Regions from separate parts of the Paenibacillus sp. Soil724D2 genome, predicted to be linked through region 1. Evidence: predicted binding sites of a transcription regulator. Region 1 holds the regulator's gene; the other holds the start of a gene.

Region 1 (8,180 bases):
ACATTTAAGTAAAAGCGGCTAAGCACTACACCTAGTGTCAAAATAATAAATACACCGAACGTTATGATCCTTGTTCGCTTTGCATTCATGAACGCAAGCTCACCTCCCCAGACGAACTTACAAGGAAATCACTTAGCCAATGAGCTTATCAAAGCATTGTTCAAACTCACGCTTAATTTTTTCTTCATCAAGTGTTAAACATTCACCCTTGCGGACAATCCAATTTCCGTCTACACACACATCAACTACATCTTTTGCACATGCGGAGTAAATAATATGTGACACGAAGTCCGTTTTCGGAAGGAAATGAGGTTGGTCAATATCCAGTGCGATAAAGTCTGCTTTCATGCCCGCCTGAAGGAGGCCTACATTGTCTAACCATACTGATTCTGCACCCATTTTTGTTCCCATTAGAAGCGCTTCTGCAGCAGGCACAGCTAGAGGATCGCCAGAAACACCTTTGTGAATCAGCGCGGCAAGTCTCATTTCTTCGAACATATCCAAGTTATTATTGGAAGCCGCTCCGTCCGTTCCAAGCGAAACCTTCACGCCTGCACGAAGAAGTTCAGGAACTCGGGCAACACCGCTCGCAAGCTTCAGATTGCTTCCTGGGTTATGGGAAATACGAACATCATACTGCTTAATTATACTGATTTCTTCATCTGTCAGATGAACACCATGCGCGATGAGCGTCGGTCTGCTGAATACGCCATGCTTTTCTAAATGTGCAACGGGTCTCAAACCGTATTGATCAACATTTCCTTGGACTTCACGGCTTGTCTCCGACATATGGGTATGAATGGGCAGGTTTAAATCATGGGCCACTTGAACAATCCGCTCTATAAAGTCAGGTGGACATGTATAGGGTGCATGTGGAGACATCATGGTTGTGATTCTTCCATTCGCACCGCCATGCCAGTTTTTTGCGAAATCGGTAGCTTCTTTCAATTTAGCATCTTGTACTTCCGGTGGACAAAGACCAATAATTCCTCGGGTCAGAATACCGCGCATACCTGACTCTTCAACGGACTTAGCAACTTCGTTCATATGGTCATACATATCTACAAAAGTCGTCGTACCGCCTTTAATCATTTCTAGAATAGATAACTGCGTCCCCCATTTCACATCTTGGGCGCTGAATTTGGCTTCCATCGGCCACATTTTCTCTTCTAACCAAATTTGGAGAGCAAGATCGTCTCCGTATCCGCGTAAAAGCGACATCGCTGCGTGACCATGCGTATTCACAAGACCAGGCATATAAAGCTTGTTCGTGCCGTCAATCACTTCGTCATAATTTTCCCGAGGTTCAGGTATTGCCTCACCGATGTATGTAATTTGGCTGCCCTCTATAACCATACAGCCTTTGATGGACGATTTCGCTTCATTATTTGAGATAAAAATACCGTTCATAATTAATGTTTTTTTCATACTAAAAAACCCTCTCTATGCTCATTCTATTAATGACATTGCTTTTTAAACTTTACATCTTCGGGCTTGTAAAATCAAGGAAGCTAAGAGATGTTAAGAAATTGTTAAATGTCACGGAATTTTCGTTGCTTTCGAAGCAATTGTTATGATACTTTTAACTTTGTGAGTTTTTTCAACCATTTGGTCTGTTTATCTTATATATTCGATCAAAACTTAGTACATATAGTAAAATATAGGAGGATTATATGACAACGTTATTCACGAAAAAGAATGAAGTTGATTTCTTACAACTTCTCATCCGTGCTGCAGAGAACGCATTGCAAACTGCTCAACTATTTCGCACAGCTATGATGGGTGATAAACCGCCGATTGAGTATGTAAAAGCCATCAACGATTTAGAGCATGCAGGCGATTCCATTACTCACGAAATTTTCAAAGGTTTAAACAAAGTATTTATTACTCCGATTGATCGTGAAGATATTATGGTTCTAGCCTCCAAAGTGGATGACGTAACAGATGGTATTGAAGCTACAATTGCTCGTTTCGACTATCTTTCTGTATCCCATACAGATTCTTATATGAAAGAGTTTTCGGCTGTCATTGTAGACTCTTGCCAGCATATGCTGGATGCGTTCAAGCTTCTAGCGAAGAAAAAATACATGCAAATTCCTGAGCATACGGTTGCTATTAATTCCCTCGAGAATGACGGAGACCGTTTGATGCGCGAAGGAATTCGCCAAATTTTCATCACACGTAAAGACCTCTACGAAGATTTTAAATTAAAAGAAATTTATGAGCGTTTGGAAGAAACAACAGATGCTTGTGAAGATGTAGCCAATATCCTTGATAGCGTTGTACTTCGCTATTCATAAGGCACAATCGTGTCTTATGTGTACGAAGATAGTTTTCCAAATGGAAAACTCTTAGGAGGAAATCATGTTAACTTATTTAATCGTCATCGTTGTGCTTGCCTTACTTTTTGATTTCATTAATGGATTTCACGATACAGCTAATGCTATTGCAACTTCCATTTCCACGCGTGCCTTGAGCCCGCGTGTTGCCATCATTATGGCTGCCACACTCAACTTTGTCGGAGCCATGGTTTCCTCTAAGGTTGCCAAAACCGTTGGAGGAAGCATAGCCAATCCTGCCAAAATTGAAAACGGGGTTGAAATCGTCATCGCTGCCTTACTTGCAGCTATTATCTGGAACTTGTTGACATGGTATCTGTCCATTCCCTCATCTTCTTCTCATACACTCCTTGGTTCTCTAGCTGGAGCTGTCATTGCTGGTGCTGGGGTTCATGCGGTGAATTGGGGTGGTTTTACCCAAATTATTATCATTTTGCTTTTATCGCCTATTATCGCTTTCGCCCTTGGTTACCTAATTATGATCTTAATCAAGTACATTGTAATATGGTCGGGGAATACATCAAGATCAAAGCTAAATCGCGTGTTCCGTACCTTGCAAATTTTATCTGCGGGATTACTCTCATACTCCCACGGTGGAAACGACGCACAAAAAGCAATGGGCATTATCGTGTTTGGTTTAGTCGCAGCTGGTGTTCAAACAGATTTGGAAGTGCCGCTGTGGGTGAAAATTGCTGCCGCTTTAGCAATGGGACTTGGAACATCCATCGGTGGATGGCGAATTATTAAAACCGTTTCTGGTAAGATTGTTAAAATCGAGCCGATTAATGGCTTTGCATCGGACTTAACGTCATCACTCGTTATTCAATTCTCTACACACTTGGGTAAACCATTATCAACGACGCATGTTATTTCCTCCGCGATTATCGGGACAGGCAGTGTCATGCGCTTCCATGAAGTTCAATGGGGCACGGTTGGCCGCATGTTAATCACTTGGATTATTACGATTCCAATCAGCATCGCGCTCGCATTCTCGATTTACTTCGTGCTGTTCAGACTCATATTCTAAAAATAAATAGGCTGTCTCAAGAGTAACATTATAGATGTGTGGGACAGATCCAATTGTTTAAAAATTCGAATGAAAAAGGAGCTAAGCGGCTTGTATGTGCTTAGCTCCTTTTTTTATATGAATCCACAATTGTTCTTTAATCCCTATTCGCAATTGAACATCTTAAACCTATAGCCCATCTACTGTCACGAAAGCTTGAAAGCTGGATGTGGCTTTCTAATCCAAATAATAAGCTAAACTTTGCAATTCTGTTGTAAAATCCGCATGATGTACACGCACCTCAGGAGGAACTTTAATAATGACCGGAGCAAAATTCAATATCGCTTCGATCCCGCAGTCTACGAATTGATTGGCTACATTTTGAGCTTCGTTCGCAGGAACGGTAATGATGCCGATACGAACGCCTAATTCAGATAGAACCTTCTTCATCTCATGCATCGGTTGAACAACTAAATTGTTAATCGACTCCCCTGCCTTGCTTGGCATTGCATCAAAAACGGCGACAATCTTCATATCATTCCGTAAGTAAGTATTATAATTGCATAAAGCGCGGCCTAGGTTACCCGCTCCAACAAGAGCAACTTGAATATGTCGATCCAGCTTCAGGATCTGTCTAATCTTCTCAATCAAGTAAGCAATGTCGTAGCCGATTCCCTTTTTGCCAAATTCCCCGAAATAAGCCAAATCCTTGCGAATCTGTGCCGGATTCAGATCGAGCTTTTGACCCAAATCCTGCGAAGATACCGTCGAGACATTTTTCATTGCAAGTTCATTCAGAAAGCGTAAATAAATGGGCAGCCTCCGAACGACGGCTTCCGATATTTTTTGTGTTTTCAACGCTATGCCTCCCCCATCCACTCTTCAATCCTAGGTAACATTTGCTCGGTCGTCATATGCTCAATCTTCGGACCAGGCAATGAATAAAGGAAGTGCTTGCCATAATACGTATCAATGACACGAGTATCATAGATGATAACGATGCCTTTATCGGATGCACGTCTAACAAGTCGGCCAAAGCCCTGCTTAAATCGAATGACAGCCTGCGGCACAGAAAATTTCATAAATGGATTCTCGTTGCGCTTCTTAATATTTTCACACTTAGCCTCAACAAGAGGGTGATTTGGCGGTTGAAACGGCAATCTTATAATAGCAAGACAACTTAACGCATCTCCTGGAATATCGACACCCTCCCAGAACGAGCTGGTGCCCAGAAGGACACACATTTTGTTATCTTGGAACATCCGGGTCAGTTTACTCCGATTACCGCTGTCGACCCCCTGCCCGAGCACGGTAATTCCATGTGGCTTCAAGAGATCCTTCATGCCGGCATAAATTTGCTTAAGCATACGATTCGAAGTGCACAAAATCAACATTCGTCCTTTGGTAATTCGCGCAACATCACTGAGCGACTCAATAAGTGCGTTGATAAAAATAGGATCACCGGCACCTTTGATTGTTGGGAAGTTCCGCGGAATGACGACGAGAGCTTGTTCTCTATAATTAAAAGGAGATGGCAATTGAACAGTTTTCAGCTTGCCCGATTCTTCATCCTCAGGGATAACTAACCCTAATTGATCCGCTGAATATTGAAAAGATTTATTAACAGACAACGTCGCGGAGGTCAGGATAATACTGTCTTTGGTCTCAAAGAAATGCTGCTGCAGCAAACCACTTACATCCGTAGGCACCGATACGAGCTGCAGTGACTTCGATTTGGCATAGGTACCCGCTTCCATCCAATACACATAACCCTCATCAGCCATTTTCATAAAAAAGTGCAGGGCATCTCGATGGTTGTATAGCTCCTTTACCGTGCCATTCAAATCAGTGACTAAACCTTGGACTCCAAAAACTTCCTGCATGTCCTTCACTTCATTTAACAATTTATCAAGCGTGCGCAGTAAATCATTCGCATTCAAATAAATATTGTCTTCCATGATCAAAAGCTCTCGCCATTCGGGTGGAAGCGTTTCGGGCTTCATCCGCAGTACGTATTGTGAGTTTTCCGATTGCGAAGGATCGCTCCTAGAAGATAACAGCTCATAGAGCGCTTCACTAAGCCGATCCCAATCCTCTTTGATTTGCACGATTTTGGGAAAGAGCCCATCGATAGTTTGACTCCAAGCGGCCGCGCGTTCCTGCTGCTCATCCGATTTCTGCAATCGAAACCGCAACATCGGTAATTGGCCACTTCGATTATCTTTATATAGCCATAGCAACGAATGATAAAATGCGGAAGAATGCAGCTCAATTCCAAGATGCTTACTGGCCACTTCTTCAAAGTGATGCGCCTCATCAATGACAAGGTGCTTGTAAGCCGGTAGAAGGCGGTTCTCAGCCTTCATATCCGTGAAAAGGAGGGAATGGTTCGTAATAATTACATCGGCCGTATTGGCATCATTACGAGCGCGATGATAGAAGCATTTCTTGTACCAAGGGCACATGCGATTCAAACAAGAATCAGTGTCACTTGCAACCGAATACCAGAACTGCGCACCCTTATTGCCAAAATGCAGCTCCTCTTCATCTCCATGCTCCGTCTCACTAAGCCATACAACCATCTGCGCTGCCGTGATCGGATCTTCCTTGCCATTCTCGTAATCACTTGTTGTTAGCTTTGTCTCGAATTTACGCAGGCATAAGTAATGACTTCTGCCTTTAAGTACAGCAGCTTTGAAAGGGATAGGGAAAATCTCCTTCAAGAGAGGAATGTCCCGCTCACGGAGCTGTTCTTGTAAGTTAATCGTGTGCGTAGAGACAATCACTTTCTTCTCATACTTGATGCCATAATAAATGGATGGTATTAAATACCCTAGCGATTTCCCTGTCCCTGTTCCCGCTTCAATCATCAAATGCTGATCAGCCCTTAGTGACTTTTCAACTTCCCGGATCATCTGCTCTTGGGATTCACGGTCTTCAAAGATCTCGAATTTTTCACGTAAGGCTGTTTTCAAACCTTGATGAAACTCCGTAAAGGAAGAACCTAAACCATCCGCATCGGCGTCGCTGCGCGTATCTTCCTCATCGCCCCAATCGGTGACATTAAGTGTAAATTGACGGAAATATCGATTCGTATCCATATCCACACTGGTTATAGACTCTTTGTATACACATATTTCATCGAGGAACCAACCCAAATCGCTGTTGCCATTTTCGAAAATATGCTGCAAGCGTTGAACTGTAAGAAGCGGCAGCCTTAGCAAGCGTTCCATACAAATAATCCATATGGCTGCCGTTACTTCTGCATCGCTATCCGCTTGGTGTGGCCTTTCATGATCAATACCGAACAATCCAGCCACCATGCTAAGCTGAAGACTCGAAATTGATGGAAATAAGATACGCAGCAAATCCATCGTATCCAGCACACGTCCTGAGAAAGGCGGGTATCCTGTTTTCGTTAGTCCTTTTTGCAAAAAGGATAAATCAAAAGCCGCATGGTGCGCCACAAGCACACAATCAAACAATAGCGGAAACATATCCGCCATGACTTGGTCAAGTGGGGGAGCATCCGCAACCATGTCTTCCGTTATCCCTGTAAGTGTTGTAATCGAAGAAGGTATACTTATCCCTGGTTTGACCAGAGAAGTATACCTGTGAGTAATTTGAAATTGATCTATAATGACGAGTCCAACCTGAATAATTTCATCTGCAGGCTGACTTCCTGTCGTTTCAAAATCCAAAACTGCAAATTTCATGACGTGTATCTTCAATCCTTTCGTCCTGCACTTCTCCTAGCATACCAAATCTTATTAGGAAAAGGGAATACCCAGTTAGCCGCTTCCGTTTTAGGATTCGTCCAAATTGATCAGCGGCTCCATGCAAGAAGGATCGGTGTGATAAGCTTTTTGAAAATATTCAAAGGCTTTTTCCATATTCTGATTTTGCACTTGAATGCAGCCCATTGCGTTGTAGGAAATGGCCTTCATCTTGGTATTGTCGGTCAAGGGCAGAAGGAACTTGAAGTGTTGGTACGCTTCTCCAAACTCCCCTTTGCGCAAATGACCCATCGCTAAATACACCCGGGCTAGCAAGAAATCTGGCTGTCTTTGAATCAGAACTTCGAATTCTTTGATCGCTTGATCGTACATATAAAGCTTGTAAAATCCCTGGCCCCGCATGAATTCATCCGTCTGCTTCCCAGTCACATCTAGATCCATCAGCTCATCATGAAGGGTTTGGGTACTCATCGGTACGGCCCCATAAAACTTTCCCAACTTCTCCTCAAAAAGCAGCCACGCCTCGATGAACTCATCACTCATCGTTTTCAACACCTGCAATTGTTCGTCGAGCTCAGCCTTTTTTTCCACGTCACTATTCGGATATTCTTTTTGGATTTCTTCCAAAACCTCGTTCATTGTGGAAAATAAATGCTTAAACATTTGGCATCCCACCTTTGCTTCGAAAGCTTATCCTCATTCTTTGTAAACAGCGCCGATTTCATGCATGGAAGTGATCCCTCTTAAAAGATGGTGGAATGCTCTTCTTCTTTGAGAAGCTGCGCAACTTTATTATTTTCACCCATAATGGCAATCGTCGGTTGATGTTTCTTCGCTTCTTCATCGGTCATCATCGCATAAGAAATAATAATAACCGTATCACCAGTTTGAACTAACCTAGCTGCCGCCCCATTTAAACAAATCACACCTGTGCCGCGCGGCCCAGGAATAATATAAGTTTCGAGACGTGCACCATTATTGTTGTTCACAATTTGCACTTTCTCATTCGGCAGCATACCAACTAAATCGATCAAATCCTCATCAATCGTAATGCTTCCGATATAATTCAAATTGGCTTCCGTAACAGTTGCCCGGTGG
Region 2 (8,180 bases), on a different contig from region 1:
GGCAATGGCATCTACGCGCTCATCATTATTGCCATACTGCGGGTACTCGCCTTCAATTTCAAAGTCGACTGCAATGCCATTTTCATTGCGGACCGGGCGTACCTTTGCATACTTAATCGCACTGAGCGAATCAGCAACAACAGATAATCCAGCGATACCTGTTGCCATGGTACGTACAATTTCACGGTCGTGCAGAGCCATTTCTATCCGCTCATAGCAGTATTTGTCGTGCATATAGTGAATAACGTTAAGGGTGTTCACATACAGCTTCGCGAGCCACTCCATGATGGAATCGAATTTCTCCACTACTTCTTCATAGTTCAAAATATCAGAAGTCAAGGCAGCTAACCGGGGTCCTACTTGTATCCCAAGCTTCTCATCCACACCGCCATTAATGGCATAAAGCAGAGCCTTGGCCAGATTGGCGCGCGCGCCGAAGAATTGCATCTGCTTGCCGATGCGCATCGCGGAGACACAGCATGCAATACCGTAATCATCCCCATAATAAGGCCGCATCAGGTCATCATTCTCATACTGAATCGAACTGGTCTCAGCCGATACCTTGGCACAGTAAGCTTTGAAGCCATCAGGCAGCCTGGTCGACCACAGCACGGTCAGGTTCGGCTCAGGAGCAGGCCCTAGATTGTATAAGGTATGCAGAAAGCGGAAGGAATTTTTCGTCACTCGCGCTCTGCCGTCAAGTCCCATACCGCCTATTGATTCTGTTACCCAAGTAGGGTCTCCACTGAAAAGCTCATTATAGTCGGGGGTACGTAAAAATTTGACGATGCGAAGCTTCATAACAAAATGGTCAACAAGCTCCTGCGCCTCTACTTCCGTCAATGTTCCATCCGATAGATCTCTTTCGAAATAGATATCAAGAAAGCTCGATACGCGTCCAAGGCTCATCGCCGCTCCGTTCTGCTCCTTGATGGCTGCCAAATAAGCAAAGTATAACCATTGAACCGCTTCAGTAGCATTTACTGCCGGCTTCGCAATATCGTATCCGTAATTTTTGGCCATCTGTTTTAATTCACCCAAACTGCGAATTTGCTCGGAAAGCTCTTCACGCAGCCGGATGACATCTTCTGTGATCGAGTCCACTTCCAGCTGCAGAAGATCTTTCTTTTTCTCCGCGATCAGACGGTCTACACCATATAGAGCGACACGTCGGTAATCGCCAATAATGCGACCGCGTCCGTAGGCATCCGGCAGACCCGTAATGATTGCTGCCTTACGTGCTGTTTTCATCTCAGAGGTGTACGCATCGAACACACCTTGGTTATGCGTTTTGCGAATATCTGTAAACACTTGTATAATTTCTTCCGGCAGCTTAAAGCCATATGCTTCACAAGCATCGATAACCATGCGTATACCGCCGAAAGGTTGTACAGATCGCTTCAGTGGAGCATCGGTTTGCAAACCGACAATTTTCTCCTTGCTCTGTGCGATATAGCCAGGTGCATGCGATGTAATTGTGGACACCGTCTGGACATCGATATCCAATACACCACCATTTTCTCTCTCCTTGCGCGTTAGCATACTGATTAGGAGCCACAGCTCATCTGTAGCTTCTGTAGGACCTGCCAAGAAGGAATGATCTCCTTCGTAAACCGTTATATTTTTATCGATAAAATCTTTCACATCAATGGCCGTTTCCCATTTCCCTTTAACAAACCCATCCCAACAACGACCTGTTTTTAATTCATCTTCTCGTATTGCCATGATGGTTCCTCCTTCAATTTCCCGATTAAAACTTTCCGTAAAAAGCATTGCGATAAACGTCAGCGAGCTCAGTCACAAGCGGCATCCGAGGATTCGCTGTTGTACATTGATCTTCAAACGCCCGATCCGCCAAGTAATCTACACGCGTCTCGAATTGTTCCGCATTGAACCCCAAATCCTGGAATTTCTCAGGAATACCCAGGATTTTATTCAGCTTACGGATAGCCTCGATAAGACTGTTTACTCCTTCTTCCGTTGTCTTTGCTGGTAGCCCTAGCATACGCGCAATTTCCGCATAGCGTTGATCGGCTATGAAGTGATCGTATTTCGGGAACGAAGTGAATTTCGTCGGTTTTTGGGCATTATAGCGAATCACATGCGGCATCAAAATCGCGTTTGTGCGTCCATGTGCGGTGTGGTATTCTCCGCCCCATTTATGCGCCAAGCTGTGATTAATGCCTAGGAAGGCATTTGCAAAGGCCATACCTGCGATTGTTGAAGCATTATGCATTTTCTCACGTGCAATAGGATCTGCTGTGGCAAACGATTTCTCTAGATTTTGGAATACCAACTGGATGGCTTTCATCGCTAAACCATCGGAATAATCATTCGCCATTACGGACACATACGCTTCAATGGCATGAGTTAGGACGTCCATTCCCGTATCGGCTACGGCAGTCTTCGGCAAGCTGTACACATAATCAGGATCAATGATGGCAACGTCAGGTGTAAGCTCATAATCAGCCAGTGGATACTTGGTATTGCCCTTCTCCTTATCTGTAATCACGGCAAAAGACGTCACTTCCGAGCCAGTCCCAGATGTCGTAGGAATCGCGACGAATTTCGCTTTGCGCCCTAGACGCGGATATTTGTAAACCCGTTTACGGATATCCATGAATTTTTGCTTTAAGGCATCAAAGCTAGTATCTGGGTATTCGTAGAACAACCACATGGCTTTAGCCGCATCCATCGGTGACCCGCCGCCTAACGCAATAATGCAATCCGGCTGGAAGCTTGCCATCTGTGCCCGGCCGCGTTCCACCGTTTCAACAGATGGATCAGGCTCCACATCCGAGAACACTTCGATATAGACAGGCAGCTTTCGTTTGCGGAGATAATATTCCACACGTTCTACGTAACCAAGCTTTACCATCATCGGATCCGTAACAATCATTACCCGTGTAATGTCAGGCATTTTTTCTAAATACTGTGTAGCTCCTTTTTCAAAATAAACCTTTGGCGGTATTTTGAACCACTGCATATTAACGGTGCGGTAAGCAACGCGCTTCACATTGATCAGATTCACGGCGCTTACGTTAGAAGTTGTGGAGTTATGACCGTATGAACCGCAGCCTAGTGTCAAGGAAGGCAAGTTTGTATTATATATGTCTCCGATAGCACCGTGAGTGGAAGGTGAATTGACAATGATACGTCCTGTTTGAAGCTTATTAGAGAACGCCTGGATGACCTCTGCATTCTGGGAATGAATGACGGAGGAATGTCCCATACCGCCGAATTTGACTACTTCCACAGCCCGATCAATGCCTTGCTCAGCATTCTTCACTTTGTAACAAGCGAGTACAGGGCTAAGTTTTTCAGCTGATAGTGGAAATGCCTCACCAACGCCGGCTAATTCCGCGACTAGTATTTTCGTAGCCGCAGGAACCTTAATTCCAGCCATCTCAGCGATTTTCGGAGCAGGTTGACCTACAATTACCGCATTAACCGCACACTTCTCAGCGTTAATCACTAATTTGGAAACAGCCTCCGTTTCTTCTTTATTTAAGAAGTAACAACCCTGTTCAGTCATCAACTTTCTTGTATCCGCGTAAACCGATTCTTCAATAATAACTGCTTGTTCAGAGGCGCAAATCATCCCATTGTCAAACGTCTTCGATAAGATCAAGTCGTTCACAGCTTGCTGCAAATTCGCCGTTTTCTCAATGAAACAAGGCACATTGCCCGGTCCAACACCCAAGGCTGGCTTTCCAGTACTGTAAGCTGCCTTCACCATCGATGAGCCTCCCGTTGCAAGAACTAGCGCTACGTCCGGATGATTCATCAACAGTTGGGTAGCTTCCACAGAGGGATGCTTTACCCATTGAATGCAATGCTCCGGTGCGCCCGCTTTAACAGCTGCCTCCAGTAATGTCGCTGCAGCCGCGCTGCTGGATTGCTGTGCAGATGGATGGAAGGCGAATATGATTGGGTTGCGGGTTTTTGCCGCGATTAATGACTTGAACATCGTCGTCGAAGTCGGATTGGTGACAGGCGTCACACCAGCGATAATGCCCACGGGCTCAGCCACCATTCGGTAGTTCTCATACGAGTTTTCCTCAATCACACCAACCGTCTTGTTATTTTTAATGCTGTGGTAGATATATTCCGTAGCAAATAAATTCTTGGTGATTTTATCTTCGTACACACCCCGACCGGTTTCTTCCACAGCAAGCTTAGCGAGAACCATGTGCCTATCGATGCCGGCTAATGCCATTTGCTGTATAATTTGGTCAACCTGCATTTGATCCAACTTCAGAAATTGCTGTTGAGCTACCTTCGCTCTGGCTACCAACTCGTTAACTTCGTCTTGAGCAGAAATCTGTTCAATCATCTTCGCTTCTTTTGTTGTCATGGTTCATTCACTCCTTTATTTTCAATCCATGTGAAGCCGTTATCTTGTTGTTCTACCTTTAGAGTAAACTTAATTAAGACCCCTAACTATGACAAAAATCACAAGATGAGGGGTTAGAATGATTAATTCCTTGAACAATTTGTGAATATTTTCACATGCTAATTTGCAAGTAAGGCGACAGTTTGTTACAGCGTGCGCCCCCATTCGTTTTTCATAAAAAAACAGAGTTTCTTTTTCATGCATAAAAAAGAAGGATCACTCCTCCTTTTTACCGCTTCACCTAATAAATAATGTATTCCAATGAACTTAGTCTGAATTTATGGTATTCTAAGCTTATCACCGCTGGAGCCAAGGTTCCTTCGATGAAATGATGTTTTAAAGGAGATCAACGTATGACAAATCAGAATAGCCCTGCTAGCTCCGTTTCGGCACATTCCTTATTCGAGCCTTTCCGTGCGGAACATTTGGCATTGGCCAACCGAATCGTTATGGCCCCCATGACACGTGGATTCTCGCCTGGGGGGGTTCCGGGACAAAACGTTGCGGATTATTATCGCCGTCGGGCCGAGCACGGTGTCGGACTCATTGTGACAGAAGGAACGCTCATCAACCATCCGGTTGCTGGCGCAAGCACGAACTGGCCGAATTTCCACGGCGAAGCTGCCTTGCAAGGTTGGGCAAGAGTAGCAGCCGGCGTACACGAGGCAGGAGGTAAAATCATTCCGCAGCTATGGCATGTAGGGATGGCACGCAATGTTGGAAGCGAACCGAATCCTGAGGTGCTTCCCGTAGGTCCGTCCGGACTCGATTTGACGGGAGAGAAGGTATCTGAACCGCTAACCATAGAAGAAATTGGCGAGCTTGTCGCTGCATACGCGCAAGCTGCTGCCGACGCTAAACGAATCGGATTTGACGGTATCGAGCTGCATGGCGCACACGGTTACTTAATTGACCAATTCTTCTGGGAGAAAACGAATCAGCGTACTGACCACTATGGTGGAAGCTTGGTTGCCCGCACCCGATTCGCTGTTGAAGTCATCGAGGCTTGCCGACGTGCAGTCGGCCCCGAATTTCCTATCGTGTTCAGATTCTCCCAATGGAAGAGTTCTGATTATGAAGCCAAGTTAGCGAACACACCGGAGGAACTTGCGCAATTCTTGGCTCCATTGGTTAATGCCGGTGTCGATCTGTTCCATTGCTCTTCCCGACGATTCTGGGAACCTGAATTTGAAGGCTCCTCTCTGAACCTTGCCGGCTGGACTAAGAAGCTAACAGGCAAACCGACCATCACCGTCGGCTCCGTCGGATTGGATGTTGAATTCACAAAGCTATTCCATGAAGGCGCAGGAGCGAATGCTGTGCATCTTGGGAATCTGTTGGAGCGATTGGAACAAGGCGAATTTGACTTGGTCGCTGTCGGCCGCGCTTTGCTGCATGATCCCGAATGGGCCAACAAGATTCGCGATGGCCGCATGAATGAACTTCTGCCCTTCACTCCTGAATCAACCAGAACACTCTATTAATTACGGGTGTCCTAGAATGACTCCTATTCATGGGAGTCATTTTTTTATGTCCAGCCATGTGGTTAAAAATAAACTCAGCCCTAACATATATAGATTGCGTTTCCAGTTTCCAGATTATTGTCAACTCCCATCAGCGCTAGGCGCGTCGTTCGATTAAGCGCCTCAGAGGAAGGAGTTTATCATTTTTTGTCGAATTTTATAGGTACTATTAACTACTTCAGGAGAACATATGAAAAAGCAATTTAATAGCCCTAATATAGACCTTAAACCAAGTAATACTGCTGAAGCTTTCATTGCCTTACAGAATGAAAATGATTACCTCAAAAAAACCATTCTCGATATAGAGCAGGGTATTGAAGGTGATGGCGCAGAAAGCTTTTTTATTCACTTGGTACAATATTTAGCTCGCGTTTTAAAATGCTCTTATGCTTTCATTGCTGAAGTTGATCATCACTGTGCAAAAACAATCGCCATGTACAAGCAAGGAGCAATGATAGAGCAATTTGAATATAATCTGGAACATACCCCTTGTGAAAATGTTGTAAATGAAAAGCGTCTGTGCTGCTATCAAGATTGTGTGCAGCATATATTTCCTTTGGACTCAGATTTGACCAAATTTGATATTCAAAGCTATCTGGGGATTCCTCTTTTACATGTCAATGGTACTGTAATTGGCATCCTTGTTGTGATGAATGATCAACCTCTTCATGACCGGTCTCTTGCAGAAACGATTATGAAAATTTTCTCGTTTAGGGCATCTGCTGAGCTAATACGATTGTTGGAAGAGAAAAAATTAAAAATAAGCGAGCAGAATTTACTAACATTAATACATACTATGCCTGACATTGTTGTTTTTAAAGATGGAAAAGGTAGATGGATCGAAGCGAACAATACGGTTCTTCGACTATTTGAGTTAGATCAAGATACCTACAAAGGTAAAACGAACAGCGATTTCCAAAAAACCAATGAATTTTACAGAGAAATGTTCATTACATGTGAAGAAACGGATCAAGAAGCTTGGCAGGCACGAAAAGCAATCATTTTCGAGGAAGAAATTAAACGTTCCAATGGTGCAAGTATGATGGTTGAATATACCAAAGTGCCCCTTTTTGATCATAGCGGAAACCGAGAATGGCTCATTGTTATTGGCCGCGACATTACGGATCGGAAGTTAGTACAAGATAACTTATTAGGTCAAAATGATATATTGGAAATGATAGCAAAAGGAAAACTCATTGCTGATATTTTGCATCGAATTATTGAATTAGTCGAACAACAAAGCGGCGCTATTTGTTCGATTCTTTTATTGGAAAACGAACGGTTGAAACATTATGCAGCACCAAACCTGCCAGAATCCTATATTCATGCGATAGATGGAGTGGAAATAGGACCCGCCGTAGGTTCATGCGGCACAGCCGCTTTCTACAATACCAAAATCATAGTTTCTGATATTGGGAATGATCCTCTATGGGATGATTTTCGCGAGATTGCATTCGTTCACGGGCTTAGAGCTTGTTGGTCTGTACCGATAACGGATAAAAAAAATCAGGTACTTGGAACATTTGCCATGTATTATAAAACTCCGCATTCTCCCCAAACCTATGAGCTTAAATTGATTGAACGGGCGGCATATCTTGTAAGTTTGGTGATTGAACGGGATAAAGCGGAAGCAACCATCCGTCACATGGCTTTTCATGATTCTTTAACAGAACTTCCGAATCGAAAATCGTTCCAACATATGCTCGAAAAAGTCATTGTTGAAGCCAAACAAAACGATCAAATCGTTTCCGTGCTTTATCTTGATTTAGACCATTTCAAAATGATCAACGATTCCATGGGGCACTCCTCAGGAGATGTTCTACTGCAGAATGTTTCTGATCGTTTGAAAAACATGATTATGAATAAAGGCGTTGTCTCACGTCAAGGCGGAGACGAATTCACTATCATGTTACCCAACACATCCAAAGAGGAAACTGAAGTTATTGCTAAATCAATTATGGTTGCATTGACCATCCCCTTTCGTATTCAAGATCAAGATTTATATATCTCGACTAGTATCGGGATCAGCATGTTTCCTTTTGATGGGAGCACTTTTGAAACATTGATCAAACAGGCAGATATCGCGATGTATCAGGCGAAGAACCAGGGGGAAAATTTATACCAGTTTTATGTAAAAGAGAATGAGTATCCCGCCTCTGAACATGTAGAACTCTACAGAAATCTAAGAAAAGCATTAGACAACAATGAATTTGCACTTGTTTATCAACCGCAATATGATATAGCAACGAAAGAATTCATTG

What was found. The regulator Rex, encoded in region 1, represses fermentation and respiration genes when NADH is low (regulators of the CRP and FNR family bind a similar motif). The targets are predictions, from matches to a motif close to TTGTGAAATATTTCACAA.
Region 2: a site for Rex is predicted at 4,497-4,514, ahead of adhE (bifunctional acetaldehyde-CoA/alcohol dehydrogenase). Genes of this name have one in related genera too.

Annotation. Positions count from the first base shown of each region.
Region 1 is NZ_LMRY01000060.1:211,658-219,837, forward strand. It holds gene ASG85_RS36095 (DUF5590 domain-containing protein) at 1-89, opposite strand, end outside; gene ASG85_RS36100 (amidohydrolase) at 133-1,428, opposite strand; gene ASG85_RS36105 (DUF47 domain-containing protein) at 1,674-2,300, shown strand; gene ASG85_RS36110 (inorganic phosphate transporter) at 2,365-3,366, shown strand; gene ASG85_RS36115 (redox-sensing transcriptional repressor Rex) at 3,583-4,203, opposite strand; gene dinG (ATP-dependent DNA helicase DinG) at 4,206-7,061, opposite strand; gene ASG85_RS36125 (tetratricopeptide repeat protein) at 7,152-7,745, opposite strand; gene panD (aspartate 1-decarboxylase) at 7,826-8,180, opposite strand, start outside.
Region 2 is NZ_LMRY01000007.1:128,424-136,603, forward strand. It holds gene pflB (formate C-acetyltransferase) at 1-1,725, opposite strand, end outside; gene adhE (bifunctional acetaldehyde-CoA/alcohol dehydrogenase) at 1,751-4,357, opposite strand; gene ASG85_RS09725 (NADH:flavin oxidoreductase) at 4,750-5,880, shown strand; gene ASG85_RS09730 (EAL domain-containing protein) at 6,110-8,180, shown strand, end outside.